DNA from 4 places in the Mesorhizobium sp. ORM8.1 genome. Region 3 is predicted to be linked to each of the others. Evidence: predicted binding sites of a transcription regulator. Region 3 holds the regulator's gene; each other region holds the start of a gene.
The links. The regulator PhoB, encoded in region 3, activates phosphate uptake and scavenging genes when phosphate is short. The targets are predictions, from matches to a motif close to TGTCATNNANCTGTCAT.

Region 1: ACVDG8_RS31565 (esterase-like activity of phytase family protein) is a predicted target of PhoB. The motif match lies at 4,713-4,729, and genes of this name have one in related genera.
Region 2: ACVDG8_RS19600 (PhoX family protein) is a predicted target of PhoB. The motif match lies at 1,506-1,522, and genes of this name have one in related genera.
Region 4: ACVDG8_RS18500 (DUF1045 domain-containing protein) is a predicted target of PhoB. The motif match lies at 5,798-5,814, and genes of this name have one in related genera.

What each region holds. Positions count from the first base shown of each region.
Region 1 covers NZ_CM132600.1:6,334,751-6,342,368, reverse strand. Annotated here, with positions in the region: gene ACVDG8_RS31585 (sugar phosphate isomerase/epimerase family protein) at 93-998, opposite strand; gene ACVDG8_RS31580 (Gfo/Idh/MocA family protein) at 998-2,029, opposite strand; gene ACVDG8_RS31575 (LacI family DNA-binding transcriptional regulator) at 2,326-3,351, shown strand; gene ACVDG8_RS31570 (hypothetical protein) at 3,368-4,516, opposite strand; gene ACVDG8_RS31565 (esterase-like activity of phytase family protein) at 4,873-6,288, shown strand; gene ACVDG8_RS31560 (MATE family efflux transporter) at 6,395-7,618, shown strand, end outside.
Region 2 covers NZ_CM132600.1:3,912,867-3,920,484, forward strand. Annotated here, with positions in the region: gene ACVDG8_RS19600 (PhoX family protein) at 1-1,443, opposite strand, end outside; gene ACVDG8_RS19605 (hypothetical protein) at 1,758-2,096, shown strand; gene ACVDG8_RS19610 (phosphatase PAP2 family protein) at 2,156-2,857, shown strand; gene ACVDG8_RS19615 (DMT family transporter) at 2,978-3,898, opposite strand; gene ACVDG8_RS19620 (SMP-30/gluconolactonase/LRE family protein) at 4,008-4,862, opposite strand; gene ACVDG8_RS19625 (helix-turn-helix domain-containing protein) at 4,975-5,754, shown strand; gene ACVDG8_RS19630 (site-2 protease family protein) at 5,947-7,110, shown strand; gene ACVDG8_RS19635 (CHAD domain-containing protein) at 7,120-7,618, opposite strand, start outside.
Region 3 covers NZ_CM132600.1:4,524,350-4,531,967, reverse strand. Annotated here, with positions in the region: gene xylF (D-xylose ABC transporter substrate-binding protein) at 1-655, opposite strand, end outside; gene ACVDG8_RS22790 (ROK family protein) at 982-2,229, shown strand; gene phoB (phosphate regulon transcriptional regulator PhoB) at 2,242-2,931, opposite strand; gene phoU (phosphate signaling complex protein PhoU) at 2,947-3,654, opposite strand; gene pstB (phosphate ABC transporter ATP-binding protein PstB) at 3,675-4,478, opposite strand; gene pstA (phosphate ABC transporter permease PstA) at 4,475-5,326, opposite strand; gene pstC (phosphate ABC transporter permease subunit PstC) at 5,330-6,313, opposite strand; gene pstS (phosphate ABC transporter substrate-binding protein PstS) at 6,379-7,434, opposite strand.
Region 4 covers NZ_CM132600.1:3,695,453-3,703,070, forward strand. Annotated here, with positions in the region: gene ACVDG8_RS18470 (transporter substrate-binding domain-containing protein) at 1-721, shown strand, start outside; gene ACVDG8_RS18475 (ABC transporter permease) at 813-1,559, shown strand; gene ACVDG8_RS18480 (ABC transporter permease) at 1,569-2,300, shown strand; gene ACVDG8_RS18485 (ABC transporter ATP-binding protein) at 2,300-3,115, shown strand; gene phnN (phosphonate metabolism protein/1,5-bisphosphokinase (PRPP-forming) PhnN) at 3,135-3,761, opposite strand; gene ACVDG8_RS18495 (alpha-D-ribose 1-methylphosphonate 5-triphosphate diphosphatase) at 3,758-4,897, opposite strand; gene ACVDG8_RS18500 (DUF1045 domain-containing protein) at 4,952-5,659, opposite strand; gene iolB (5-deoxy-glucuronate isomerase) at 5,905-6,717, opposite strand; gene ACVDG8_RS18510 (DUF3329 domain-containing protein) at 6,778-6,987, opposite strand; gene iolE (myo-inosose-2 dehydratase) at 7,052-7,618, opposite strand, start outside.

The DNA.
Region 1 (7,618 bases), 1.8 Mb from region 3:
CCTCCCTTTTCCTCCCTCGCATGCCGAGGGTTTTTGAAATTGTTTCGGCGCTTGGCCGCAAATACAGGCCGGCTCCTCCAGCCGGCTGGTCGCTACGTCGGATTTGGCAGGTAGCTGGCGCCTCCCCGGCATTGCTTCAAATAGTCCAGAGCTCGGGCCTGCCCGGTGATCTCGAGGTCGCCTCGATAGACCGGGTCGTGCCAGCCTTCGATGTCGATGGCGCCCTTGTAGCCAGCCAGCCGCAATTCGCTGATCACCCGCGTCCAGTCGCTGTCGCCGAAGCCAGGCGTGCGCATCTGGACGAAGGGCAGCCGGCCAAACACCCCGTGCTCGCGGATCACGTCCCAGCGCACCGTGGCGTCCTTGCCGTGGACATGAAAAATGCGCGGCGCCCATTTGCGGATCTGCGGGATCGGGTCGATCAGGTAGACGAGCTGATGGCAGGGTTCCCATTCGAGCCCTAGGTTGTCGTCCGGCAGTTCGTTGAACATCAGCTCCCAGGCGTCGGGATTGTGGGCTATGTTCCAGTCGCCGGCGGCCCAGTTGCCGTCCATGGCGCAATTTTCGAAAGCGATACGCACGCCCTTGTCGGCGGCGCGCTTGGCCAGCGGCCCCCACACTTCGCGGAAGCGCGGCAGGCTGTCGGTCAGCTTCTTGCCACGGATACGGCCGGTGAAGCCGCTGACCATGGAAGCGCCGAACAGATGCGCGTTGTCGATCACCGTTTCCCAGGCCGCGAGCACACCGCGATCGACCTCGCCGCTCTCAAGCGGATTGCCGAACACGCCGAGGGAAGACACGATGACATCGGCATCGCCGATCGCCTCGCGGATCTCGCCGGCGAGCCGCGGCAGGTCCTTGCCGCCCGACGTCTGCCAGAAGAACGGCTGGATACTCTCGAAACCGAGCGGCAGGATCTGTTTGATGTAGGCGGCCGGGTCGTCGAGATTGGCCCGCACCATCGTTCCGATCCTGATGTCGAGCAGCGGGTTTGGCATCACTCTGCTTCCTGTCCAATCGCCACGCGCCGTCCGGTCTCGGCGCTTTCGATCGCGCCGAAAACCATGGCCAGGCTTTTGATGTTGTCGGTGCCGCGTGTTTCCGGCTCGGTGCCGGTTTCGATGGCGTACATGAAATCCTTGATGATGCCGAGATGGCCGCCGATGCGATCGGCGGGGTCGAGCGGCGGCACGTCGATCGCTTGCGTTTTGTCGATCAGGCCGTCACGGCCCGATACCACCACTTCCGCCTTCAGCCCGTCATGGCCGTCCCAAATCATGCTGCCGCGCTGGGCGACGATGCGCCAGCTGCCTTCCCAACTGGTGCGAAAACCGTCGGCGCACCAGGAGCCGGCATAGGTGAAGACCTTGCCGCCGCCGAGATCGAAGACGGCGCTGGCGGACGAGCCCTGCCGGTACCAGGAATTGGCCGGCTCCCATTCCTGGCAGTAGACGCTGGCCGGCTCACCGCCGGCCATGTAGCGGGCGGCGTCGAAGGTGTGGATCGCCATATCGAGCAACAGCACATGCGCCATCTCCTCGCGAAAGCCGCCGAAATGCGGCGCGATGAAGAAGTCGGCATGGATGCTGGTCGGCGTTCCGATGGCGCCGGAGTCCAGGAAGCGCCGGATGCGCCTGACATTGGCGACATAGCGTCGGTTCTGGACCACCGCATGGATACGCCCGGCTTGGCGGGCGGCGGCGATGATGGCGCGCGCATTCTCCGGGCTGTCGGCCAGCGGCTTTTCGGTCAAAAGATGGCAGTTGCGGCCAAACGCAGTAAGCGCAACTTCGCGGCGGGCGGCGGGAACCACGACATCGAACACCGCGTCGGGCCTGGTCTGGTCGAGAACGGCGTCGACACTGGTGCCGATGACGGCGCCGGTGAGATCGTACTCACGCGCCCTCGCCTTCGCCCGTTCGGCGTCGAGATCGACGAGACCGACAATAGCGAGGCCGTCGATCTGCCTTGCGGCATCGAGCCACTGCCTGCTCATCGCACCACAGCCGACGAGGACGACATTCATCATCCGGCGTTCCTCCCGTTCGGTCCCTCCAGACCGAATGTCACGGCATCCACGGCATCACCGTAAACGTTTTCCCGTAAACGTTTACGAGAACACACCCGATAGCGTAGATTGTCAACTGGCTGCCGCTCGAAAATCGTCCCGAAGCCTTGGCCTGAGCGGCAGCCAGTGCTAGAGCAGTTGGCCATTCAAGAAATGGCGAACTGATCTAACTCTTTGTTTTTGACGCAATTCCGGACGGAAAACCGCTTCGCACTTTTCCTGGAATTGCTCCGGCCAAGGCAGGGGGAGACTATTCTTTGGCGTCCAGCATCCACGACCTTGCGCGTCACCTGAACATTTCGATCGGCACCGTGTCGCGGGCGCTGAACGGGCGCGCCGACGTCAATGCGGACACCCGCCAGCGCGTGCTCGACGCCGCCAAGCAGCTCAACTATTCGCCCAACCAGTCCGGACGCAGCCTCAGGCAAGGCGCCACCCATTCGATCGCCTTCATGCTGCAGCCGCATCCGGGCGACCAGCAATATGGCGAGCCGTTCTTCATCCCGTTCCTGATCGGCCTGCAGGGCAGGCTGGCCGAAAGCGGGCTCGACCTGACCGTGGTGATGGGCGCGCCCGGCGACTACCAGCAGGAGCGCCTGCGCCGCGTCGTCGAGACCCGCCGCGCCGACGCCGTGGTGCTGGCCTGGACGCGGCGCCAGGACGAGCGCATCGACTATCTGCTCGAGGCCGGCTTCCCCTTCGCCACGCTCGGCCGCAGCCGCACCGGCGGCAAGGCCTATCCCTCGCTCGATCTCGATTTCGAAAAGGCCGGCGCCGATGCCGTCGACAGGTTGGTCGCGCGCGGCCATCGCCGCATCGCCGCCATCCGCCCTTCGCTTGATCTCAATTTCGGCTATCTGTTCCTCGACGGTTATCGCAAGGCCCTCAAGCGGCACGGCATCGAGGTCGATCCGGCGCTGATCGCCGACGCCTTCATCAACGAGGCCGGCGGCTATCAGGTGACGCCGCGCGTGATGCTCGCAAAAGACCGGCCGACCGCCATTATCTTCAACAACGACGCCATGGCGCTTGGTGGCTGCAAGGCGCTGGCCGAGATGGGCATCCGACCCGGCCACGACATCGCGGTGACCGTCATCGTCGACACACCGCTCTGCCGCTATTTCTCGCCGGCGCTGACCGCCTTTCGCCCGGCGCTGGAGCCGATGGGCCGGCGGCTGGCCGAAATGCTGCTCGCCGGGCTTCCCGCCTTTGCCGGCCCGGAAGGCCCGCGCATCATCCGCGAAGTCTGGCCGCTGGAGCTGATCGCCAGAGAGAGCGATTGAGCATAGGAATAATATGTCAACTCTGTAGATACTCCTCATATTCAGAGAAACTGTTGATCATTAACTTTACCGCATTAGATAATATTTCGCCTATTTTCAAAAACTTCCTGCGTCCGACATTAAATTTAGTTGTCAATGGAGGAAGTTTTTGGAGATTTGAATAGGAAAGGTCGAGAGCCGATCCGAATTCCTTCATAACCAAAAGGATTCCACTAATCGATGATCGAAGAATTGCTTTCTCATCATCTGATACCGTGTCACTCAAAATAAGAACATTGTCAAAATGATCCAAAACAGACTTCTGCGTATTAAATATTCCGTCGACTATCGGAGAGAGGCGTTGCGTGTAGGCTTCTAGAATATTTCCGATTTCGTCAAACATAGCCTTGGTATTAGACACATCACTGGGATCTGTGTTTCTTTCAACTGCGGAATTAATCTCCGGTGTTAGCTGTTTTAATATTTCTGAATATGCACTCGTCAATCCTCTAAGAGATTCAAGCCCCTTCGTGGTTTCTTCGGTTTCGTCTAGAACTCCGCTTTCATTATATGTTGCCTCTACGTTATTTTGTTTTAAGCTATCTTCATTTGGTATGGGAGAATGCGAATGGCTTTCTACGGTATTCAATTTCCACCGCTTGACGCTTGCGCGAGCACTCTCTAAGAAACGCCTTACTTTATCTTCCAATTCCTTGATTTCATCAAAATCAATTGTTAACGCCTTACTTTGAATATCAGCACGGAACTTCTTTACCTTATCGAGCTGCAGAGGGTCGAAATTACTTGTGTCAATCGATACATGTTTTTTAAACAATACCTGAACATGCCTATTTTGAAAGATGGAATCCTTCTTTTGTATTGCGTGATTTACCTCTTCCTCGGTACCTGATCTGGCGCGAGGAGTCTCAGAACCGAGACGGCCGCCGACGACAGCTATCAATAAATCGTAATCGGCCAGCATCTGATCGTTGACGGCCAATTGACCATCGTCAGAAACCTGGCCAACGACGTTTTGACCCCAATGGACAACTTCAAAATGAATATCGTTCTCATAGCCAAATATTCTATTATAATCAGATATAACCTCAGATATCTTTTCTCGGTATGGATTCATATCTGAAGGGTTTGACATAATTACTTTTACACAATCAATGGGTCTGATCATTGGGCACCCTGAGAAAACTCGAAGTTTAGGAAAGGTAGAATTTCTCTTTTGCTTTCGTATTGCAAGCAAATTTCGGTAGGCGCAGACAAATGAGATAAGATCGACCGAGAGGTGAGCCCAGATTAGCCCATCGCTGGCGTAGGCTAGGCGAAGGAGGAACGGCCCTTAACCGGAGGTGGGCGGGCAGAGCCGCACCTGTCACGCAGCCATCATGTTCGCGTCCTAAACCGCTTGGCGGAAGGGGTGCGGCATCCTGATGCGACGCCCGCTCCGACATGTTTTGCCACGAGGGGATATCCATGAAGCATCTCAACCGGACCGTCGCATTCGGCGCGGCGCTTGCGCTGTTCACCGCCATGACGCCGGCCCTTGCCGACGGCGTTGCCTATGTCAACAAGGGTCTGGTCGGCATCGGCCGCATCCCGGCAAGCCAGAAGGACAAGTTCGGCGAAACCTTCGGTTCCGGCTCGGGCATGGCGGTCGACACCAAGGGCTGGGCGCGCGACGGCAACGCCTACAAGGGCTCGCTCTGGCTGTTGCCGGATCGCGGCTACAACGTCGCCGGCACCACCGACTACCGCCCGCGCCTCAACAGCATTTCGATCGAGCTTGCCCCGGTGGCGCCAGGTTCCGCGCCGGCAACGGGCAAAGAACAGTCGGGCGTCAAGGCGACGCTTGCCGACACCATGCTGTTGACCGACGACAAGGGCGCTGACGCCACCGGCCTCGATCCGCTGAACGGCGTGCGCCCGGCCGCCGGCGACATGCCGATCCTGCCGCAGGCCGACAACGGCAAGCTGGCGCTGGACAATGAGGCGATCGTGCGCCTGCCCGACGGCACCATGTTCATCTCCGACGAATATGGCCCCAACATCTACCGCTTCTCGGCCGACGGCCATCTGATGTCGGCCACCCAGCCGCCGGCGGCCCTGGTGCCGATGCGCCACGGCAAGCCGAACTTCGCTTCCGACAATCCCGGCCCCGGCGCCGCCGAGCCGGATCCGAAGGATCCCGAGACCGGCCGCCAGAACAACCAGGGCCTCGAAGGCATGTCGATGACGCCGGACGGCAAGTTCCTGATCGCCGTGCTGCAGTCGGCGACCCGCCAGGATGGCGGCGATTCCGGCTCGACGCGCCAGAACACCCGCGCGCTGGTCTATGATGCTTCCGACCTCGCCCACCTCAAGCTGGCCCATGAATATGTCGTGCCGCTGCCGGTGTTCAAGGACGCCAAGGGCAAGACCAAGGTGGCCGCGCAGAGCGAAATCGTGGCGCTCTCCGACACCCGCTTCCTGATGCTGGCGCGCGACAGTGGCAACGGCCAGGGCCTGAAGGGCGCCGAGTCGGTCTATCGCAAGATCAACATTGTCGATCTCTCCGACGCCACCGATATCGCCAACGGCCCGTTTGACGCCGCCGACAAGCCGGTCGCGCCGAAAGGCGTGGTCGATCCGTCGGTGACGACGGCCAAGCTGACGCCTTTTATCGACATCAACGACAAAGCTGAGCTCAGCCGCTTCGGCATGCACAATGGCGCGCCGAACGACAAGAACAACCTCTCGGAAAAGTGGGAGGCGATGTCGCTGGCTTCGGTGCTCGATCCGAAGCTGCCCGACGACTATTTCCTGTTCGTCGCCAACGACAATGACTTCCTGACCCAGGATGGTTTCCAGGTCTGCGCGCCCTACAAGGCCGACGATGGCGCCGATGTCGACACCACCTTCCTCGTCTTCCAGGTCACCCTGCCCGGCCTCGCCAACAACACGCAGTAAGGCGGCGTAGAGCCAGATACCTGCCCATCTGGCTCGGCCACAAAGGCGTGCATGTGCATCAGGCCTGCGATAGCATCGCGGGCCTGATTCATTTTCGGTACCTCACATGGATGACAAAAAGCCCAGCCGCCAACGCGTCGGCGACCTGACCAGCGGTCCGATCCCGCGCACGCTGCTTTTGTTCGCGCTGCCGGTGCTCGGCTCCAACGTGCTGCAGTCGCTCAACGGCTCGATCAACGCCGTCTGGGTCGGCCGCTTCCTCGGCGAGGCGGCGCTGACGGCGACGTCCAACGCCAATCTGGTGCTGTTCCTGATCCTCGGCACCGTGTTCGGCATCGGCATGGCCGCGACGATCCTGGTCGCGCAGTCGGTCGGCGCCCGCGACCTGCCGGAGGCCAAGCGCATCGTCGGCACCAGCGCCACCTTCTTCTTCCTCATCTCGGTCGTGTTCGCCGTCTGCGGCTGGATCTGGGTCGATGCCATCCTCACCGGCCTTGGCACGCCGGCCGACGCCTTGCCGCTGGCGCGCAGCTACCTGCGCATCATCTTCGTCGCCGTGCCGATGATGAACCTGTTGTCCTTCGTCATGACCGTGCTGCGCGGCGCCGGCGATTCACGCACGCCTTTCGTCTTCATGGCGCTGGCGGTGGTTCTCGACGTCGTCTTGAACCCGCTGCTGATCCGCGGCATCGGCCCCTTCCCCGAGCTCGGCATCGCCGGCTCGGCGACCTCGACGCTTGTAGGCCAGACGGTGAGCGTGATCGCCATCCTGATCGTGCTCTATGTGCGCAAACACCCACTGCGGCTGGCCGGCGCCGACCTGGCTTTGCTCCGGCCCGATCCGGCGCTGCTCAGGATCATCGTCTTCAAGGGCATCCCGATGGGGCTGCAGATGATCGTCATCTCGGCCGCGGCGCTCACCGTTATGGGCATCGTCAATTCCTATGGCTCGCAGGTCGCCGCCGCCTATGGCATAGCGGCGCAGCTATGGACCTATATCCAGATGCCGGCGCTTGCCATCGGCGCCGCGGTCTCCTCGATGGCGGCGCAGAATGTCGGCGCCGGCCGCTGGGACCGCATCGGCAAGGTCGCGGCATCCGGCGTCGGCTTCAACATGGTGCTGACCGGCGCATTGGTGGCGCTGCTTTTCATCTTCGATCGCGCCGTGCTCAGCCTTTTCTTGAGCAATGACAGCACCGCGATCGACATTGCCGCCCACATCAACAAGGTGGCGTCGTGGTCGTTCATCCTGTTCGGCATCACCATCGTGCTCTTCGCCACGGTGCGCGCCACCGGCGCCGTCATGCCGCCGCTGATCATCCTGATCATC
Region 2 (7,618 bases), 610 kb from region 3:
GACCTGCTCGGCCTTGCGCTTCGAATTGTTGGTCAGCATGACATAGACCTTGCCGTTGCCGGCATTGGGCTGGATGTCTTCCGGCCGGTCCATCTTGGTGGCGCCGAGCAGGTCGGCGGCGCGCCGCGTCTCGATCAGCACGTCGGCCTGGTCAGCAAAGCCGTTCGCGGCTGTCAACGGACCCTGCCCGAACACGATCGGCATCCACTCGACCGAGCCGTCCTCGGCGAACTTCGCCACATGCAGCGTGCCCTCATCGAGCAGGTTCATGTTGGCCGTGCGGTCGTTGGGGTTGAACGCGCCCCTGGTGACGAATTTATAGACATAGTCGAAGCGCTCGTCGTCACCGAGATAGAAGACGACGCGGCCGTCCTTAGCGACGATCGATTCGGCGCCCTCATGCTTGAAGCGGCCCATGGCGGTGCGCTTGCGCGGCGTCGAGGTCGGGTCGTTGACATCGACTTCGACGATCCAGCCGAACCGGTTCGGTTCGTTCGGCTCCCTGGCCAGGTTGAAGCGGTCGTAATGCGCGCCCCATTCATAGGCGCCTTCCGGAATGCCAAGGCGCTTGTAGTTGGCGGCTTCCTTGTGGCCCTCCGGCAGCTCGCCGGAGAAATAGCCGTGGATGTTCTCCTCGGCCATCACATAGGTGCCCCACGGCGTGACGCCGCCGGCGCAGTTGTTCATCGTGCCGATGACCTTGGCGCCGGACGGATCGGCATTGGTCTTGACGCGGTCATGGCCGGCAACCGGACCCGACAACGCCATCTCGGTGGTCGACATGATGCGGCGGTTGAGCTTGCCGTCGCGCACCACCTGCCATTTGCCGGCGTCCTTGCGGATCTCGACGATGGTGCCGCCATGCGCGGCCATCTCGACATCGACTTGCTCCTTCGAGAGCGGTGCGACCTCGGCCTTCTTCTTCCCATCCTTCTCGACAACCTTGACGATGCCCGGAAACATCAGATGCGGGTTGGTGTATTCGTGGTTGACCACCAGCAGCCCATGCTCGGCCGAGCCGTCGATCAGGATATAACCGACATAGTCGTTGTTGTAGCCGAACTGCCTGGCCTGGGCCGCCGCCGACTGTTTGGTCGGGTCGAACTCCGGCGAGTCGGCGAACAGCGGATCGCCCCAGCGCAACAGCACGTCGGCGTCATAGCCCGGCGCGACATGGTGCCTGTCGTCGATGCCGGCCTCGAGCTCATCGAATTTGAAGGCCGAGGCCTCGGTGGCGCGCGCCTCATCAGCGGCGATCAGCGCCAGTGGGCTGACGGTGGCGGCAATGGCCGAGACGGCCAGCGAGCCCATGAGGAAGCCACGGCGCGAGAAGCGCGCGGCGATGATCTCGCCCATGGTGCGGTTGTCGCTCGGGTTGACGGGCGGCCCGTCATTCTCCTCGAGCTGGCTGGTGCGGAAGCGGGTTTCAGGGGTCACGGACATTCGGCTGCTCCTCTGGCTCTCGGGTGGCTGGAGTTTGACTCTTCGACCCCTACAAGCCATCGATCACATTTTCGTGACATTGCCGTGATCGATGGTGGGAATTGTTTTGCCGGCTGACCAAGGCGCCGCTCGACCTGCCACCGCGGCTTGCGATCCAAAGTGCTCGACCATGGTTGCCGTGGCGTCTTTTGCGACCTCGGGCTTCGGTCCTTTGTGAGCGCGCCTTGTCGGCCGCCGTCAGCTTGACGGCTTGGCGCGCTTCGGAAACAAGGGCTGCGGCAAGCGGCGATGGCCGCTCCGACAGGGGATGAAAAATGAGTTTCTGGGGACTGGCGCAACTCGGCATGTCGACCGTGATCTTCCTGCTCGCGGCGATGGCCGCCAAGCAATGGGGGCTGGAGCCGAGCCTCGGCAAGATCCTGCTGACGCTGGCGCTCTATAGCGCCGGCAATTTGATCATGCTGCGGCTGGTGCGCGAGTTCGGCATGTCGGTGTCGTTCAGCCTGTCGGCAGTGATCCAGCTTGTCTCGGTCAATGTCGTGGCGCTGGTCTTCTTCGGTGAGCGGCTCAACGCCGTTCAGGCGACAGGCGTGGTCTTGGCAATCGGTGCCGTCGCGCTGATCACGCTCGGGCCCTATATGCAGAGGCTCTGAAACAATCCGAGAAAAGTGTGAAGCGGTCGGAAATGCGTCAAAGCGAATCAGGGCCCCTAATGAAATCCATCCTCGACATGTTTCTCAACCGGCTGGAATTCCCGGTGCTTCTGGCGGGGCTGGTGATTGCTGGCGGGATGTGGGGATTCGTCGAATTGACGGAGGCCGCTCGCGCGACGACGCCACATGCTTTCGACACTGAAATCCTGCTCGCCTTCCGTCATGCCGGGCAGCCGGACAGCCCCATCGGCCCGCTTTGGCTGCAGGGTGCTGTTCGCGACGTCACCGCGCTCGGCAGCTCGGCGGTGCTGGTGCTGATCACGACCGCGACGATCATTTATCTCATGTTGATCCGCAGCCCCGCGACGGCGCTGTTCATGTTCGTTGCGGTGGCAGGCGGGCAAGTGCTGTCCAGCCTGCTCAAGCTCGAGGTCGATCGACCGCGGCCCGATCTCGTCTCGCATCTGGTCAATGAGACGTCGCTGTCGTTCCCGAGCGGCCACGCCATGCTATCGGCGGTGACCTATCTGACGCTCGGCAGCTTGGCCGCGCGCTTCCTGCCGGGACGCACGACGAAGATCTTCGTGCTTTGCCTGGCTGTGCTGATAACGCTGCTGGTCGGCACCAGCCGCGTCTATCTCGGCGTTCACTGGCCCTCGGATGTGCTTGCCGGCTGGTGCGCCGGCTTCGCCTGGGCCATGCTGTGCTGGCTGGTCGCGCGGCTTTTGCAGCGGCGCAAAATGATGGCCGACAGTGAATGACCGGGGTTTCGCTTCCGACCATCCAGCGTATGGAAGCGAGCGAAGGTGATCACCAGCGGCCGCTTGACGCCCGGGCGCAGTTGAACGGGAAACCGCAGACCGCGTAAGGCGGCCGCGGGCTCACACCGCCGCTTCGATCGGCTCGGCCAGCTTCGGATTGGTGCGCGCGGCGATCAGGCAACCGGCGACGATCAGGCATGCCCCCGCCAGCGTGGTCCAGGCCACCGTCTCGCCGAAGAAAAACCAGCCGAGCCCGATCGCCCAGATGAAAGCCGAGTATTCCGTCGGGATCAGATATTGCGCTTCGGCGCGGGCGTAGGACCAGCTCATCAGGAATTGGCCGGCAAGCGACAGCATCGCCACGCCGGCCAGGGGAAGCCAGAGATTGCCCGGAAGTGCCACGGCAAACCAGGGTGCGGCGACAGCCAGGACAATCGCGACGCAAAGGTTCTGGAACAACATGATCTCGACCGGCTTGGCCAACAGCGCCTGCTGCCGGCCAAGGATCAGATTGTAGCCGTAGAACACCGTCGATACGAGCACCGCCGCGGTGCCGAGCAAGGCGTCATGCGAATAGCTTTCGCGTCCAAACTGGCCGGCCAGGATGATGGCGACGCCGGCGAGGCCGGCTAGCGAGGCCCATACAGCCTGCCGCCGGATGCGCTCACCCAACAGCAGCGCGGCGAGGAAAAGGGCAAACAGCGGCGCAATGAAGCTGAGCCCGATCGCCTCTGCGAGCGGCAGCCTGGCCAGACCCCAGAAGAATGAGACCAGGACCATGCCCACCACCGCGGCGCGCAGCGCATGCAGCCGCAGCACCGAAACATGTGGCCAAGAGCGTGGCCCCGTCGACCAGGCCGCGCCCGCAACCACGGTCGCGACCATGCTGCGCCACAACAACGTGTTGTAGATGCCTATGGCGATGACCAACGACTTCATCGCCGCATCCATCCCCGACAGCAGGCAGATCGCCAGTGCGCAGACCAGCACGGGGATCGTCGGGGCGCCGCTCAGGCTGGATGTCTTCACGGCTTCGCTCATCACGGCCGGATACTCTGGAGCGAACGGCGAAACCAGATGGCAGCCGGCCTGATATGGCGGTCCAATCGCGAGCGGAGCTCTCTGGAGCCCCGTCTGGAGGCGCCTGTCCTTAATCGAGACTGAGCGCCGCGATCTCGCCTTCGCCCATCAACGGCACGAAGATGCGCTTGCCGTCGGTGCCGATATCGGCGCTGCCCGGCTTGAAGGTGGCGACCACCTGCGGCGCGCCGCCATCATGATAGCTGTAAAGCGTGCCGGTCATGTAGGCGGTGGCATAGATGGTGTCGCCAATGGCGATGACGCCGTCGAGGTCGGCAAATTTCTGCGCGCCGGGCAGCGGCGTAATCGCCTTGGTGGCGAGGTCGACCGACAGCAGGCCGCCGGGCTCCGCCGTACTGAAATCGGTCTTGTTGATGCCCTTGCCCCAGGAAGCGACGATCAGCCTGCCGCCGTCGGCGAAGACGCCGTTGGGCGAGGCGAGCAGCGCATCCTTGACGAACAGTTCCGGTCTGTCGCCGTCGATCCGGTAGATGCTGTCGGCCAGCATGTCGCTGACATAGACATTGCCGGCGCCGTCCTGCGTCATGTCGTTGAGGAAGGCGGCGCCCGGCACCTCGATGGTCGAGACCAGCTTGCCGCTGGCCAGATCGACGACGCGGACCTTGGTGATGTCGGCGGCATAGAGCTTGCCATTGGCGATCGCCATGCCTTTTGGCGCATCCATGCCGCCCACCCAGTGGCGGGTGATGATCTTGCCGTCCATCGACAGCAGCGAGAGATAGCCATTGCCGTCCACGTCGCCGGGATTGCCGACAATGTTGGAGACGACGATGCGGTTGTTGGCAGTATCGACAAGCGCCGATTCCGGCTGCTCGAAGCCGCCGGCGCGCCAGACCTCGCCGGCTTGGGCGGCCGACATTGCGGCAATGGTGGCGAAGATGGTCGAAGCGATGAGGGTTTTCATGGTGCTCTCCTGTGGTGATGACGGAGAGCTAGTTTTTTCGATACTTTTCTGGAAGTCGTCTTCGCGCTAGTATCGAATACCGATACGAAATCACGCATATGAGGCGCATTCCATGAACGGTCCGATCTTCGAGGCGCTGAAACGGACGCTGAAGACGAAAGGCCTGACCTATCGCATGCTGGCCGAGCGCATGGGCGTTTCCGAGCCAACCGTGAAACGCATCTTCCATGAGCAGAACTGCAAGCTCGACCGGCTGATGGAGATCTGCGCCGCGGCCGAGGTCGAGCTGGAAAACGTACTGGGCGCGATGAACCGCGGCCCGGGCCCGGCCAATCGCGTCGGGCCGGACATCGAGCGCAGGCTGGCGGCGCGGCCGGCGCTGCTGTTCATCTTCGTCATGCTGTCCGAGAAATTCACGCCCGAAGGCATCATGCGCTCGCAAGGCCTGAGCGAGGCCTCGATGTTCCTTTATCTGCGCGACCTCGAAGAGCTCGGGCTGATCGCGCTCGGGCGCGGCCTGTCGGCAAGGCTGCTGATCGAGACACCGATCCAGTGGGATTTCGAAGGGCCGCTGAAGCCGCATTTCGAAATGACCAACAAGAATTTCATCGGCTGGGCAATCGGCCATCTGGAGCAGGAAGCAACCTTCGTCAGCTTCTCCAGGCGGATGCGGCCGCAAACGGCCGAGATGGTGAAGCGCGAGGCGGAAGAGCTCGCCGAGCGCGTCAAGCTGCTTGCCCATCACGACCAGCACACCACGCCCGAAGAGCAGCTCGTCGGCTACAAATGGACCTTTGCCTTCGGCGCGACGCCATTCCCGGCAATCATGCCGATCGGACCGCACCCGCGCGATGCGGGTGCGCGGGCGGACAGGCCGCGTATGCCGGCATAGCGATTGCCCGGCCGAAGGCACGACGGCCTCGGCGTCTCAATGCACCTCTCTTAGGTCGAAGTCGCGCTCCAGCGTCGGCGATGGCGAAAGCGGTGGCGGTTGGTGCAAGATCTTCTGGCGTATGGGCGGATTGCGCTCAATCATACCGATACGATTCGCAATACCTCCGGCCACCCTCATTCCTGAAAGACCTTGCTCTTGCCCCTCCTTGTCGCTGCCTCCGCATTCATTGGCGCCTGGATAAGCCTGATCCTACATGAGTCTTCTCATGCCCTCGCCGGACATCTGGCAAAACTGCAAATAAGAGAAATTCGTCTCGGCTTGGGACCAACAACACTCCACACCCGCCTGCTGAGAATTGAGGTCCACGTAGGGACTATCCCGCTAGGAGGCTGGGCAAGAACGTTTCCTCAATTATCCTTTTCGAAGCTCGCTAACCTGTTTTTTGTGGCCGCAGGGCCGATGATGGACATCGTCTGGTTGGGTGTTCTGAGCGGCGCAATGACTATCTGTCACGACATAGAACTTGCAGGCACTATCTTGGCGCCGGCCGTTATAGTTCAGATGATAATGGTCATAGGCAACATTCTTCCGTATCGTTCCAAGGTCTACGGCCAGCGACTGCCCAACGATATGCTGGCCTTGTGGAAAATTATCCGAGGTCGCGACCCGTTCGAGGTGCTCCGGCAGCACTATCTGAACCGCTTGCGGCCGTATATGAGCCCGGATGATCCGCCGTGGCACCCCACGGGTCAGTCGGATCGTGTTGCTTTCTATGTATTCAAACCTGACCTGACGGACGAGGACATTACAGCGCTCGAAGATGAGCTGACCCACACGACGTCCGCAAGCGAGCGACTTCTCCTCATCGACGCCGCCGCCACGAAAATCCTCGCCAACCCTGCTCCGCCGCCCTCTTGTCTCGATGCATTGCTAGACCGCCTGACGGAGAAGGCCGTGGCCATGGCCCCGAAACTCCGCACGCTGAAAGGAACACGTGGCGCGGCGCTCGCACGATTAGGCCGCCACGAGGAGGCGCTGGATGTTCTCGCCGAGGCCGACGAGTCCAACGATTTCAATCGCTGCCTGAATGCCGCCTTCCGAGCCTTGGCACATTCTCGCGCTGGCCGAAAGGATCGCGCCGCCGCCGAGATTGAGACATCCGTCGCCATTCTGCGATCCGACAACTGGGCGAACGCGATGGGCGCGAAGATAGTGGACGCCGTCTGCGTTGAAATCGGATACCCCACTCTCAAAGAGAGCGAGACGCCAAAGCCCTCTCAGACTAAAGCAATTCCAGGAAAAGTGCGTAGCGGTTTTCCGTCCGGAACTGCGGAGAAACAAACCGAGACTTAGCAGCCCCGATCAGGCGACGTTGGCTTCTTCCTGGGAAGCCGCGAGATCGTCGCGCGCCTTGCGCGCTAGTTTCCTGGCCGAGCGCTTGGGGCTGTCGCCGAACAGGTCGGCGGCCTCGGCGAGGCAGATTTTGATCAGGCTCTTTTCCGAGCGCTTCAAAAGCTTGCGTAGCAGCTTGGTCTCATCGGCCGGGCCGAGCTGTTCGCCATCGGCATTGAGCAGCGCGCGCATGACGAACACGTCATGCAACTCGCCGAGCTCTTCGCCGAGCTTGTCGACCGCCTTGCGGCGCGCCTTGATCGGCGTCGGCCACAGGCGCCCGAGCAGCGACAGATGCATCGAGTGGGTCTTGGCCGCCTTGCGCAGGTCGTGAAAATCATCGGCCTCGCCGCGTGACTCGGCCTTGTCCAGCGCTTTCTTCGCCCGCCGCAAGGTGGTGCGGGCGCCGTCGGCCAATATGTCGGCGGCCTGCTCCGGCTGGTCGGACAGCGCCAGCCTGTCGACACGC
Region 3 (7,618 bases):
TGGCCGCGACGACCGCGTCGACCTTGTTGTCGTTGGCGGTCAGGAACTGTTCCATGTTCTTCTGGGCGTTGGCGGGCAGCCAGCCATCGGTATAGGCTTCGCCGACATTCTTGATCTTGCCGCTGTCGATGGCCGCTTTCAGCACTTCCATCGAGCCCGAGAACAGGAAGTCGGCGTTCGGATCGGAGCCCGAGCCCTTGATGAAGACGTAGTTGCCTTCCGGCTTCGCCTTGAACACTCCGCGAGCCTGCATGCGGCCCACTTCCTTGTTGTCGAAGGTCAGGTAGAAGACGTCCTTGTTCTCGATCAGGCGGTCATAGCCGACGACCGGAATGCCTTCGTCCAGCGCCTTCTGCACCGCCGGGCCAATCGCCGAGGCATCCTGCGCCAGGATGATAAGCGAGTTGGCGCCCTGCGAGATCAGGCTTTCGACGTCGGTCAGCTGCTTGCCCGGATTGGACTGCGCGTCGGCCGAGATATACTTGTCGCCGGCGGCTTCGATCGCTGCCTTCATCGCGGCTTCGTCGGTCTTCCAGCGCTCTTCCTGGAAGTTCGACCACGAAACGCCGATCACCTTGTCCTTCGCCTCAGCGACCGACGCCAGCGTCAGCGACATGGCGACACCCGCCAGAATGGCGGCTGCGAATTTCTTCATGATATCCTCCCTGCGCCGTGCGGCGCGACCAGACTGGCCCGAAGGCCGGCACAAAGGCTCTTTTTTTCGAGCCTCAAAAAAATACTGATCCAGCGACGAGGTGCTGTCAACAGCGATTCTGATGGGATCTGATGGTGCGTGCTAATTTTTTCGAGGCCCGCAATAAATAATGACACGACCTCGGGCTTCTGCCAGTATCCCGGAGGAATTCCAGGAAAAGTGTGAAACGGTTTTCTTGGAATTGCCTAAAAACAAAAAGATGGAGCGTCAACGACGGCCCGTGGCATGATCACAAGGCCGCGATGACCGGGAGGACTAAGGGAACGATGTCGGTCGGGATCCGCCACGACGATCTGCGCCGGCGCAACCGCGCCATGGTGATCTCAGCCGTGCGCAGGGCCGGCCAGCCGTCGCGAACTGAGATCGCCGCCACCACCGGGCTCAGCCACTCCACAATTTCGGCGATCTCCTCCGACCTGATCGGCGAAGGCATTCTGGCCGAGAGCAAGGCCAGCGAAACCGCCTCGCTGAAACGCGGCCGGCCGCAGATCGGCCTGGCGCTGAGCCCCGAGGCGGCGGCCGTGGTGACGGTGGTGCTGTCGCTGAATTTCCTGTCCGTTGCCGTCATCGACTACGCCGGCCATGTCGTTGCCGAGGAACAGCGGCGGGTCGAGACGTTGACCATGCCGCGCGACGAATTGGTCGGCGAATGCGTGGCAATCGTGCGGCGCCGGCTGGAGGATCCCGACCTTGATGTCGGCAGCGTCGCCCGCATCGCCATGGGCATTCAGGGCATCACCGATTCCCATGCCCGCGCCATGCTGTGGTCGCCGATCACGCCGCTGACCGACATTGCCTTTGCCGACATTCTGGAGAAGGAATTCGGCATTCCCGCCACCATGGAAAACGACTGCAACATGATGGCTGTCGCGCTGCAATGGCGCGACCCGGTCCGCTACCGCGACAATTTCATCGCCATCCTTTTATCGCACGGCATCGGCATGGGGCTGGTGCTGAAGGGCGAATTGTTCACCGGCACGCATTCCTCCGGCGGCGAGTTCGGCCACATGATCCATCGTCCCGGCGGCGCGCTCTGCCGCTGCGGCCGACGCGGCTGCGTTGAGGCCTATGCCGGCAACTATGCCATCTGGCGCGCTGCCATGGGATTGAGCGAAGACGCCGAGCCGACCGATGTCGGCGACCCCGAAATGCGGGCGCTCGCGGCAAAGGCCCGGCTCGAGGACGGTCCGGAACGTGAAGCCTACCGGCGCGCCGGCGAGGCGCTGGGCTTCGGCCTCGGCAGCCTGTTCGCGCTGATCGATCCCGCGCCTGTCGCCATGGTCGGCGTCAGTGCCGCCGCTTTCGACCTGATCGAGCCGGCGCTGCGTGAAACAATCGCGCAGACCGCCGGCGGCCAGCACTCCAATTCGATTTCCTTCGACACCGAGCCCAACGAATTGCCGTTGATCCGCGAAGGCTGCGCCATGCGCGCGCTGACCTTCGTCGACCAGGAAATCTTCGCGCCGGGCGTTCAGGCGCGAACAGGTCTTGCCTCGAAGAAGAACGTAGCCTGAATCAGGTCGTACTCAGTCCTCGCGGATCGCGTATCCGGCGCCCCGAATGGTCCTGATGACGTCCGGCATGCGGCCATTGTTGACCGCCTTGCGCAGGCGGCCGACATGCACGTCGACCGTGCGCTCGTCGATATAGATCGTCTCACCCCAGACATTGTCGAGCAGCTGGCTGCGCGAGAACACGCGGCCGGGGTGACGCATCATGAATTCGAGCAGCCGGAATTCGGTCGGCCCGAGCCGGATCTCGCTCTTCTTGCGATAGACCCGGTGCGATTCACGATCGAGCACGATGTCGCCGACCTTGAGCACGCTGGACAGCACTTCCGGCTTGGCGCGCCGCAGCAACGCCTTGACACGGGCCATGAATTCCGGCGTCGAGAACGGCTTGACCAGATAATCGTCGGCGCCGGTGGAGAGGCCCCGCACCCGGTCGCTTTCCTCGCCGCGCGCGGTCAGCATGATGATCGGCAGCCGCTCGGTCTCCGGCCGCATCCGGAGCCGGCGGCAAAGCTCGATGCCGGAAACCGCCGGCACCATCCAGTCGAGGACGAGCAGGTCCGGCACATTCTCTTGCAGGCGGATCTCGGCCTCGTCGCCGCGGCTCACCACCTCGACCTGATAACCTTCGGATTCGAGGTTGTAGCGGAGCAGCACCCCCAGCGGCTCCTCATCCTCCACCACCATGATGCGTGGCGCGATCATTGGGTAACCTTTTCGTCAGGCCGCCGACACCGGCATTGCCGTCTCGTCCTGCTTCGGACGGTTGGCGGGCAATTGCGTGCCGGTCAGGACATAATAAGCGTTTTCGGCGATGTTGGTCACGTGGTCGCCGATACGCTCCAGGTTCTTGGCGCAGAACAAGAGATGCGTGCAAGCGGTGATGTTGCGCGGATCTTCCATCATATAGGTCAGGAGCTCGCGGAACACGGAGGTGTATTTGACGTCGATGCGCTCGTCGTCGTTGCGGAGCTTGGCGAGCGCTGTGGCATCGCCAGCCGTGTATTCCTGGATGACGGCCTGGACCTGGATCAGCACCATCTGCGCCATGCTGTCGATCGAATGCGAGAGATCGCGCGGCGCGGCGCTGACGCCGACCGAGCCGACGCGCTTGGCGATGTTCTTGGCAAGATCGCCGATGCGCTCGAGATCGCCGGCCATGCGGATGGCGCCGACAACGCTGCGCAGGTCGTCGGCCATCGGCTGGCGCTTGGCAATCAGCGTGATCGCGCGGTCGTCCAGTTCGCGCTGCCGCGCGTCCATGATCGCATCGTCGGAAACGACGCGCTGCGCCATCGCGTTATCGGATTCAAGCAGGGCCCTGGTCGAAGCACCGACCATGGTGCCGGCAAGATCGCCCATATCGATGATCAGCCGGCTGATCTGCCTCAGATCCTCGTCAAAGGAAGCGACGGTATGTTCGGCCATGATAATGTCCTCGTATGAACTCAGCCGAAGCGGCCGGTGATGTAGTCCTGCGTGCGCTTCTCACGCGGCGAGGTGAAGATCTTCTCCGTGCGGTCGAACTCGATCAGCTCGCCCAGATACATGAACGCCGTCTGCCGCGACACGCGCGCCGCCTGCTGCATGTTGTGGGTGACGATGACGATGGTGTACTCGGCCTGCAACTCGTCGATCAGTTCCTCGATCTTGGCGGTCGACAGCGGGTCGAGCGCCGAGGCCGGCTCGTCGAGCAGAATGACCTCGGGCTTCACCGCCACCGTGCGGGCGATGCACAGGCGCTGCTGCTGGCCGCCGGAGAGGCTGAGGCCGCTGGCGTTGAGCTTGTCCTTGACCTCATTCCACAGCGCGGCGCGCTTCAGCGCCAGCTCGACGCGGTTGTCCATCTCGGCCTTGCTGATCTTCTCGTACAGCCTGACGCCAAAGGCGATGTTCTCGTAGATCGACATCGGGAACGGCGTCGGCTTCTGGAACACCATGCCGATCTTGGTCCGAAGCAGGTTCAAGTCCTGCGAGCGGTCGAGGATGTTCTTGCCGTCGAGCAGCACCTGCCCTTCCGCGCTTTGCTTCGGGTAGAGCTCGTAGATGCGGTTCAAGACGCGCAGCAGCGTCGACTTCCCACAACCCGACGGGCCGATGAAGGCGGTCACGCTGCGCTCGGGCAGGGACAGGTTGATGTTCTTCAACGCCTTCGACTGGCCATAGTAGAAGTTGAGGTCCTTGACCTCGATCTTGGCCTTCTCGACGGTCGTGTCGACTGCGTTCAGATCGGTGGACAACATCGGTTTCATCTGTCCTCTCTGCGTCCGGTCAGGCTGCGGGCAACAATGCTCAGCGCGAGAACCGTCAGGGTGATTATGAGTGCGCCCGTCCAGGCCAGTTGCTGCCATTCCTCATAGGGGCTCAGCGCGAACTGGAAGATGGTCACCGGCAGGCTGGCCATCGGGGCATTGAGATTGCTCGACCAGAACTGGTTGTTGAGCGCGGTGAAGAGCAGCGGCGCGGTCTCGCCGGAGATGCGCGCGATCGCCAGCAGGATGCCGGTGACGATACCCGACATTGCCGCGCGATAGGCGACCGAGCGGATGACCACCCAGCGCGGCGCGCCGATGGCGGTGCCCGCCTCGCGCAGCGCGTTGGGCACCAGGTTCAGCATGTCCTCGGTGGTGCGCACCACGACAGGGATCACCAGGATCGACAGCGCGACGGCGCCGGCAATCGCCGAGAAGTGGCCCATCGGCCGCACCATCAGCTCGTAGACGAACAGGCCGACGATGATCGAGGGCGCGGACAAAAGGATGTCGTTGATGAAGCGCACCACGGTCGTCAGCTTCGAGAAGCGTCCGTACTCGGCCATGTAGGTGCCGGCCAGAACGCCGATCGGCGTGCCGACGAGAATGCCGATGATGGTCATGACGATGCTGCCATAGATGGCATTGAGCAGGCCGCCGGCATCGCCGGGCGGCGGCGTCATCTCGGTGAACACCGCCAGCGAAAGGCCCGACAGGCCCTTGTAGAGCAGCGCGCCCAGGATCAGCGCCAGCCAGGCGAGACCGATGCCGGCGGCGACGACGCACAGCGTCATCATCACACCATTCTTGCGCTTGCGGCTCTGGTGAAGCGATGCGGCTGTCGACATCGGTCAGGCTCCGGTGCGGGCGTCGATGCGCATCAGCATGTAGCGGGCGATGGCAAGGATGATGAAGGTGATGACGAACAGGATCAGGCCCAGCGCCACCAGCGAGGAGGTGTAGAGGTCTCCGACCGCTTCGGTGAACTCGTTGGCAATGGTCGCCGAGATGGTCGTTGCCGGCGCAAACAGCGAGCTCGAGATGCGGTGCGCATTGCCGATGACGAAGGTGACCGCCATGGTCTCGCCGAGCGCGCGGCCGAGAGCCAGCATGACGCCGCCCATGATGCCGACGCGGGTGTAAGGGATGACGACGCGGCGCGTCACTTCCCAAGTCGTGCAGCCGATACCGTAGGCCGATTCCTTCAGAACCGAAGGCACCGTGTCGAACACGTCCTTGGTGATCGAGGTGATGAAAGGCAGGATCATGATGGCGAGGATCATCGCCGAGGTGAGCAGGCCGATGCCGTACGGCGGCCCGGCAAACAGGTTGTTGAGGCCGGGAACGCCATGGAACAGCCAGATGATGAAAGGCTGCACGGTCGTCTGCAGGAAGGGCGCGAAAACGAACAGGCCCCAGATGCCGTAGATGATCGAGGGAATGCCGGCCAGCAGCTCGACCGCCATGCCGATCGGGCGCCTGAGCGGCCGCGGGCAGAGTTCAGTCAGGAATATCGCAATGCCGATGCCGATCGGCACGGCAATGATGATGGCGATGGCTGAAGTGATGACAGTGCCGTAGATCGGCGCTAGCGCGCCGAATTTCTCAGTGACCGGGTTCCAGGATTCAGTGGTCAGGAAGGAAACGCCGAGCGTCGACAGAGCCGGCCAGGAGCCCGCGATGAGCGAGAATGCGACGCCGCCAAGCAGCACCAAGACCAGTATCGCGGCGGCCTTGGTCAGCGCGCGGAAAATCGCGTCGGTGAGGGCGAAGCGCCTGACCGTGGCATCGCGCGAACTGCGGCCGGCCGTCATGGCTTCCTGGACAGCACTCATGTCAAGTCTGCTCTTTGGCTCGAGGAGAAAAGGAGCGCCGCGAGTGCGGCGCTCCTTCGATGGTTTTACTCGCCGGCGTAGACAGGCTTGCCGCCGGCCTGGATGTCGGCCTTCCACGAGGTCTTGATCAGGTCGACAACGCTGTCGGGGATCGACACATAGTCAAGTGCCTTGGCGGTTTCCTTGCCGTCCTTGTAGGCCCAGGCGAAGAACTTGAGCGCCTCGCCGGTGGCGGCGGCGTCATCCGGGGTCTTATGGATCAGCACCCAGGTCGAGGCGGCGATCGGCCAGGTGGTGTCGCCGGGCTCGTTGGTGATGATGACGTTGAAGTTCTTGGCATTCTTGAAGTCGGCATTCGAAGCAGCCGCGCCAAACGATTCGAGCGACGGCTCGACCACCTTGCCGGCGGCATTCAACATCTTGGTGTAGGAGAGCTTGTTCTGCTTGGCATAGGCGTATTCGACGTAGCCGATGCCGCCGTCGGTCTGCTTGACGGTGTTGGCGACGCCTTCGCTGCCCTTGGCGCCGACGCCCGTCGGCCATTCGACGGCCGTGTCGGAGCCGACCTTGTCCTTCCAGTCAGGCGAGAGCTTCACCAGATAATTGGTGAAGTTGAAGGTGGTGCCCGAGCCGTCCGAGCGGTGGACGACGGCAATCGCGGTCGACGGCAGGGTGAGGGTCGGGTTCAGCGCCTTGATGGCGGCGTCGTCCCAGGTGGTGATGGCGCCGAGATAGATCTGCGCGATCGTCTTGCCATCGAGCACGAGTTCGCCCGGCTTCACGCCCTGGAGGTTGACGATCGGCACGATGCCGCCCATCACCATCGGGAACTGCACGAGGCCGTTCTTTTCGAGGTCGGCGTCGGACATCGGCTTGTCGGTGGCGCCGAAGGTCACGGTCTTGGCGATGACCTGCTTGATGCCGCCGCCGGAACCGATCGACTGGTAGTTGAGCCCGGTGCCGGTGTCCTTCTTGTAGGTGTCGGCCCATTTGGCGAACACCGGATAGATGAAGGTCGAGCCGGCGCCGGAAAGGTCGGCGGCCATAGCCGCGGTGAGCGTAACGGTTGATGCCGCAGCCATTGCAATCGCAACGGCCGCCGAGCGGATGAAGTGTCTCATTTGGCCTGCTCCTGTTCGGAAGATGGTCTCTCGGCACCATTTCTGACGGCGCCCGGGAGGGGCATAACCTTCGATTATAACAGTCGCATGACAGTTTCATGTCAGCCCGGTAACGGCTGGACAGGCCTGTCCGAACAAGCCTTTCGCGACCCTTGGCGGGCGGCGGGAGTTTGTCGCCGGAATC
Region 4 (7,618 bases), 830 kb from region 3:
GACCGACGCCAGCGGCAAGATCGTCGGTTTCGAGGTGGACATCCTCAACGACGTCTGCGCCCGCGCGAAGCTCGAATGCAAGATCCAGGCGCAGGATTGGGATGGTGTTATCCCTGGCCTCACCGCAGGCAAGTTCGACATCGTCATGGACGGCATGTCGATCACCGAAGAGCGCATGAAGACCATCGATTTCTCGATCCCCTATGCCACGTCGCCGGTGGCGTTCCTGGCCGACAAGAACGGACCGCTGGCGCAGCTGTCCAACAGCGGCAAGATGATCGATCTTTCGAAGGACGACGCCGAATCCAAGGCGGCGCTCGATACGTTGCGCAAAGAACTCACCGGCAAGAATGTCGGCCTGCAGGTTTCGACCACCGAGGCGACGTTTGCCGACAAATATCTCAAGGATGTCGCCAACGTCCATGAGTACAAGACCACCGACGAGCATGACCTCGACCTGATGGCCGGCCGCCTCGATGTGGCCTTCGCCGACACCACCTACTTCCTCGGCACGCTGGCCAAGCCCGACGCCAAGGACCTGGAGTTCGTCGGGCCGCAATTCAAGGGCGGTCCGATCCTCGGACCGGGCATCGGTGCCGCCTTCCGCAAGTCCGACAAGGACCTGCAGGATATCTACAACAAGGCTCTCAAGGCCGCTCTCGATGACGGCTCGGTGTCGAAATACTCGATGCAGTGGTTCAAAATCGACATTACCAAGTAATGTCGCAACGGGAGCAGCCAAGGCTGCTCCCGTTTTGCATTGAGGTGACCCAACCAGTCGATGCATATGTCGGCGCCCTGTGGAGGCGTAGGTGGAGTTTCTCAACGGTCTGAAGGATCAGCTGTCGACGGCCTATGAGCTGTTGGCCGCCGGCTGGGGTTTGCAGCTGCTGTGGGGCATTGGCTGGACGCTCGCCGTCACAATTGTCTCGATGTTGATCGGCGCCGCGCTGGGCTCGCTCGTGGCTGCTGCCAAGCTTTCGCAGCGTGGCGGACTGAGATTCATCGGCGAGAGCTACACGACCGTGTTCCGCGGCGAACCGGAGCTTCTGGTCATCTACCTTTTCTACTATGGCGGCACACAGATCCTGACCGGCGTGGCAAGGTCCTCCGGATCGATCGGTTCGACCGACATCCTGAACATGCCGAGCTTTCTCGGCGGCGTGCTCGCGGTCGGCATCATTTCGGGCGCCTATCAGGCCGAGGTCTTCCGCGGATCGTTTCTGGCGATCCATCGCGGCGAGCTGGAGGCGGCGCGCGCCTATGGCATGTCGGCTTGGCTGCGGTTTCGCCTCGTGATCATGCCGCAGGTCCTGCGCCTGGCGGTGCCGGGGCTAGGCAATGTCTGGCAGCTGACCATCAAGGATTCGGCTTTGATCTCGGTTACCGGCGTCGCCGAGCTGATGCTGACGGCGAACAAGGCCGCGCGGTCAACACACCATTCGCTGCTTTTCTATACGGTCGCCGGCATTCTTTACCTCGTGATGACGTCGGTCTCGACGCCGATCTTCGACAAGGCCGAGCGTTACACCTCACGCAGCTTTCTGCGTCCGAAATAAGAGGTCGCGGTGGATTACAACTTCTACCTTTCGACCATGTGGAGCGTGCTGAAAGCGCTGCCGCTGACGCTTGAGATCTGGTTCTTCGGTGTCGCCATCGGCCTGGTCATCGCCACCGGCCTGACCTGGCTGCGGGCGTCGGGCTACAAGTCGGGCGAGTATTTTACCCGGGCCTATGTCTTCATCTTCCGTGGATCGCCGCTGCTGGTGCAGCTCTATCTGATCTATTTCGGGCTCTCGCAATTCGATTTCGTGCGGCACAGCCCGATCCTGTGGCCGATCCTGCGCGACCCGATGTATTGCACGATCGTCGCCATGGCCTTGAACACCGCGGCCTATGAGAGCGAGATTTTCCGCGGCGCGCTGCGCGCCGTGCCGGTCGGACAGATCGAAGCGGCCAAGGCGTTCGGCATGTCTCCATTTACACGGTTTCGCATCGTGACCTTGCCCATTGCTTTGCGGCTGGCCTTGCCGGCCTATTCGACCGAGATCATCCTGATGACGAAGGCGACCGCGCTCGCTTCCGTGGTCACGATCATGGAGATGATGGGAACGGCGCAGAAGATCCAGCACGACACGTTCCGGCCGATCGAGGTGCTGACCTGCGCCGGTGTGATCTATCTGCTGCTCAACCTGTCGATCGCCCGGCTGTTTGCCTGGGTCGAATACCTGCTTTCCCCGCATCTGCGCCCCGCGCCTGAGCAGTCCCAGCAGATCAAACCCGTCCCGGAGGTGTTGTGATGTCGGCAAGTCTTGCCGCTGCCGCGAATGCGGTATCGTCCCCCGACGAGACGCCGGCCATCAGCGTCAGGGATATGCGCAAGTGCTTTGGCGATCACGAGGTGCTGAAGGGCATTTCGCTCGAGGCCCATAAGGGCGACGTTATTTCCATCCTTGGCTCGTCGGGCTCGGGCAAAAGCACGCTGCTGCGCTGCATCAACCTCTTGGAAACCCCGGACTCCGGCGAAGTGCGCGTCGACGGCGAACTCATCCGGATGAAGCCGGGACGGGACGGCAATCAGGCGCCGGCCGATATCCGTCAGGTGGAGCGAATCCGCGCCAATCTTGCGATGGTTTTCCAGAGCTTCAATCTCTGGTCGCACATGACCGTGCTTGAGAATCTGGTCGCGGCGCCGACGCATGTGCTGAAGCGGCCGCGGGCGGAGTGCCTGGAGCAGGCCGAGGCGTTGCTGAAACGCGTAGGTATCTGGGAACGGCGCAACTATTACCCGCCGCACATGTCAGGCGGCCAGCAGCAGCGCGCGGCAATAGCCCGGGCGCTGGCGATGAACCCCAAGGTGATGCTGTTCGACGAGCCGACATCGGCGCTCGATCCGGAACTGGTCGGCGAGGTGCTGCGTGTCATGCGTTCGCTCGCCGAAGAAGGCCGCACCATGCTGGTCGTGACGCACGAAATGGGCTTTGCCCGCGACGTGTCGAGCAACGTGATGTTCCTGCACAAGGGCGAAGTGGATTGCCTGGGCGACCCGAAGGAAATGTTCGCCAGACCGCCGACGCAGCAGTTCAAGCAGTTCATCACGAACTTCAACAAGTGAACGGTCGCTTTCACGAGCGTCAGATCATGTCCGACAGGTCCGAGAAGGCCATCGCCTTGCGCAGGATTTCGGTAAAGCGCTCGCCGGCGATTTGCTTGTCGCCGCTGTTGTCGATCGAAGTGACGTCCGGTCCCGACAATTGCACACTGGTGCTGCGCGCCAGGCGGGCGAGCACTTCGCCGCGCGATTCGCGGCCGCGCGCCGCCAGCCGTTCGGCAAGGATTTCGGGCCTCGCGGTGATCTCGACCACGGCCAGGTTGGCATAGCGCTCGCGCAGCGCCGGGATGACGGCGCGCGAGACATTGGCCACGGCAACATGGCCGTTGGCGACAGCCCAGTCGACATCGGCCGGCAGGCCGTAGCGCAGGCCGTGCGCGTCCCAGCAGAGCGCGAAGGCGCCGTCGGCTTCCGCTTCTGCGAAGGCGGCGTCGGCCAGCGTATCGTGGTCCTCGCTCGTCGCATCGCTCGGCCTGGTGATGACGCGGCGCACGAATTCCAGCCGCGTCTCGCCGGCAAAGCATGCCCTGGCGTAACCGATCACCGTGTCCTTGCCGGCGCCGCTCGGGCCGACGACCGCAACGAAGACGCCGTTGCGGATCGGCAGGGTTTCGGCAAGCTCGCGTTCGATCAGGGCCGAGACCATCATGCGACCCGACGCCCTTCGCGCCACACCGTGCGCACGACCGGGACATGGTCGTCGACGCGCACGCGCACCAGGTCGGCGCGGCGGCCGGGCTCGATGACGCCGCGATCGGCCAGGCCAACCGCTTCGGCCGGGTTCTTCGAGACCATGGCGACAGCCTGCGGCAGCGAGATGCCTTCGACGACGTCGCCAAGGAAAAAGGCCGACTGGATGAGGCTGAAGGGGATGTAGTCGGAGGACAGGATGTCGAGCAGGCCGTCGGCGGCCAAGGTGCGCGCCGAGACATTGCCGGAATGCGAGGCGCCGCGCATGACATTGGGCGCCCCCATCAGCACGCCGAGGCCCGCCGCCCTGGAGGCCTTGGCCGCCTCTTCTGTCGTCGGGAACTCGGCGACGCGCACGCCTTGCTCGATCGCCTCGTCGACATGACCGATGGTCGCGTCGTCATGGCTGGCCAGCACAATGCCGCGTTCGTGGCAGGCGGCTGAGATGAAGACGCGGTTCGGGGCTGAATTGCGGTCCGATTCCGCCATGCGCTTCTCGCAGAATTTCTTGAAGTCGCGATCGGTCAACTTGAGCTTGCGCTGGTAGTAATAGGCATAGGTCTCAAGGTTGACGAACTGGCGCTGTCCAGGCGCGTGATCCATCAGCGAGGCGAGCTTGACCCTGTCGTCGGTCTCGAAATTGGCGAAGGCCTTCAGGCAATCCGGCGCCGAGACCTCGCAGCGCAGATGGATGAAGTGGTCGGCCCTGAGCCGGTCTTCGCGCACGCTGTCCTCGATGGCGTCGGCAAGCTTGCGGATATCGGCGGAGGTCAAGTCGGCGTCCTCGTCCATGCCGACGCGCAAGGCGTCGAGCACGGTGGTGATGCCGGCTGTCGCAACCTGCGCGTCATGGGCAAGCACGGCGGCGATCGGGTTCCAGCGCACTTTGGGGCGCGGCGCGTAGTGGCCTTCGAGGTGGTCCGTGTGCAGCTCGACGAGACCGGGGATGATGTAATCGCCGCCCATGTCCTCGCCGGCGCGGGTGGCGCCAGGCTCGACAGCGGCAATCAGGCCATCGCGCAGCAGCAACGAGCCCTCGACGATTTCGTCGGGCAGCACGATGCGGGCATTGGTGAGAATTGTTTCGGCGGTCATCTCGGTCGGTCCTGTCTCAAGCAGCGGAATTGGCAGCAAAAATCGGCGGTCATCTCAGGCGGTCTTGCGGGCCGGGCGATGTCCCAGCGCATGGTGGGAAAGCACCATGAACGGAGCACCGGGCTCGCTTTCGACGAACAAGGTCAGCGCATTCACCGGCACCGGCTGCCGCAGCACGTCGGCGAACAAGCCGTCTATCGCTGCACGAAGACGTGGGCTTTCCTGTGGCCCGACGCGCCCCGAAAGCGTCATGTGGAAGCGGAACGTGTCGAAGACATAGGGGTAACCCCACTGGCAGAGGTTGCGGAACTCGTCCGGCTTCAGCGCATCCGGACTGCGGCGCTCGATCTCGACCTCCGTCAACGGCGCGCGGAAAGGATCGAAGCTGCGCACCACCTCGCCGGCAAAACTGTTCAACGGAGCAAACGGAGCTTCAGGCACCAGGGCGAAGAAGCCGTCGATCTGGCCGATGACGAGGCGCGGAACGACGACGGGTGGCGTCGCCTGCGCGAACGCGTCGAGCGCGGCGCGCAGCGAAGCCTCCGTCCCGTTCGGCGCCAGCCGGAACGGCGCTTTCAGCGTCGCATGGAACCCGTATCGCCGGGCCGAGGCCGTATGGAAGGCAACTTCGGCCGCCGACAGATCGCCGACAGCTTCGACCGGGCGCGTCGCCGCGCCGAACGGATCGCGGCCCAGCCAGTTGGCGGCGATGCGCGCCAGCGGCTCATCCTGCCTCGGGGTGTAGTAGATGGCGTAGCGCATGAATGTTCCTCGTCAAGCGCGCTGCGCCCGAAGGATCATGCGACGCGCTTCAAGTCCTGGTTTTTTGGCAAGCCGTTGTCCCAAAACGCCGAGGCGCTTTGGCGACGTGCATCAGACCCGCTGCCATAGGTGATTTCCATGACGGATTGACGAAGCTTTCATGGGTTTTCGAAGGCAAGTCCACCCTCGAGGTGCTTAGCCGACGATTTTTCCGCGCTGGACCAATGGTTACGCGATAAGCCTGCTCAAGCCTTCATCAGCCATTCGTGCTCGGCGGCGTTGTGGAATTTCCACGTCCGCTTCGGGCCGGCCATGACGTTCAAATAATAGAGATCGTAGCCGTGGCAGGCCGCGCAGGGGTGATAGCCCTTGGGCACCAGCACGACGTCGCCATCCTCGATCGCCATCGCTTCGTCGAGATCGCGCACGCCATTGCGGTCGGCATCGGTGTAGACGCGCTGGAAGGCAAAGCCCTGCGGCGGGTTGAGGCGGTGGTAGTAGGTTTCCTCGAGATAGGATTCCACGGGGAGATTGTCCTGGTCGTGCTTGTGCGGCGGGTAGCTGGAGGTGTGCCCGCCGGGTGTGATGACCTCAACTACAAGCAGCGAATCCGCCGGCTTGCCCTCGGGCAGGATGTTGGTGACGTAGCGCGTGTTGGTGCCCTTGCCGCGCACTTCCTGGCCGAGATCGTCCGGGCCGATTACCCGTACCGGCAGGCCGCCGCCAAGACCCGGCGCGGAACAGACGGCGAGCTCCAGTTCCGTATCGGCTGTCACCGACCAGTCGGAGCCTTGCGGCACATAGACCGACCATGGCTTGCCTTCGAAAGGCGACATCCGCCCGCCAAGCAGGCCGAGATCCTTGCCGCCGGCCGATGTCTTGCCCTTGCCGGTGACGAAGACCAGGCAGACCTCGCGGTCGTCCGTCTTGCCAGATGCCGTCTCGCCCGGCTTCAGCCGATGCAGGTCGAAACCGACATAGGTCCAGCCGGCGCTTTGCGGCGTGACATGCGCGACGTGACCGTGGCCCTTGTCGGCCTTGACGAGCAGTTTCGGCATTTTTCGTCTCCTATCGCAAATCTTCGAGGTCGGCCGCCAACTTCCGACCCATTGACCACCTTATTCCTTCGGCTCGACCGGAGGCTTCTCATCGAACGGCTTGTAGAGATAGAAAAACTGCCACACCGCATAGCCGGTGAAACCGAGCGCGATGACGCCCCAGAACGGCGTGCCGGTGGCGAACTCGATCACCGACCAGATCAGGCAGACGGCGACGATGACGACGCGCCGCCATAACGGCTTGAAGAAGGGGTGCTCGTAATCTTTCATCGCGCCATCCGGAAGTTGCCTGACCGGTCCTCAGATAAGCCACCCGTCATAGCCAATCCAGCGCTCACGTGGTGAGGAACCCTTGCGTCTCGACCGTGTAACCCGCGGCCGTCATCACCCGCATCAGCTCCTTGTGGCCGACTTGCGCCATCTTGAGCGGCGGGTTCTTCTTCGGGTCCTGCTCGGCCTCGACGACGAACCAGCCCTCATAGCCGTGATCGGCGAAGCGCTGCACGATGGCGCCGAAATCGAGCGAGCCGTCGCCCGGCACGGTGAAGGCGCCAAGCGCCACGGCGTCGAGGAACGACTGCTTGGTGCGGTCGAGACCGTCAATCACGCCCATGCGCACATCCTTCACGTGGACGTGGTTGATGCGCTTGTGATGGTTGTCGATGGCGCGCAGCACGTCGCCGCCGGCGAAAGCGAGATGACCGGCGTCGAGCAAAAGCGGAATGCCTTCGCCGGAATGGCGCATGAAGGCGTCGAGCTCCGGTTCGGTCTCGACCACCGCCGCCATGTGATGGTGATAGGAGAGCGGCATGCCCTGTTCGGCGCACCATTCGCCGAATTCGGTCAGTCGCCGGCCATAGGCCTTCATCTCGTCGCCGGTGAGTTTCGGCTTGGTGACCAA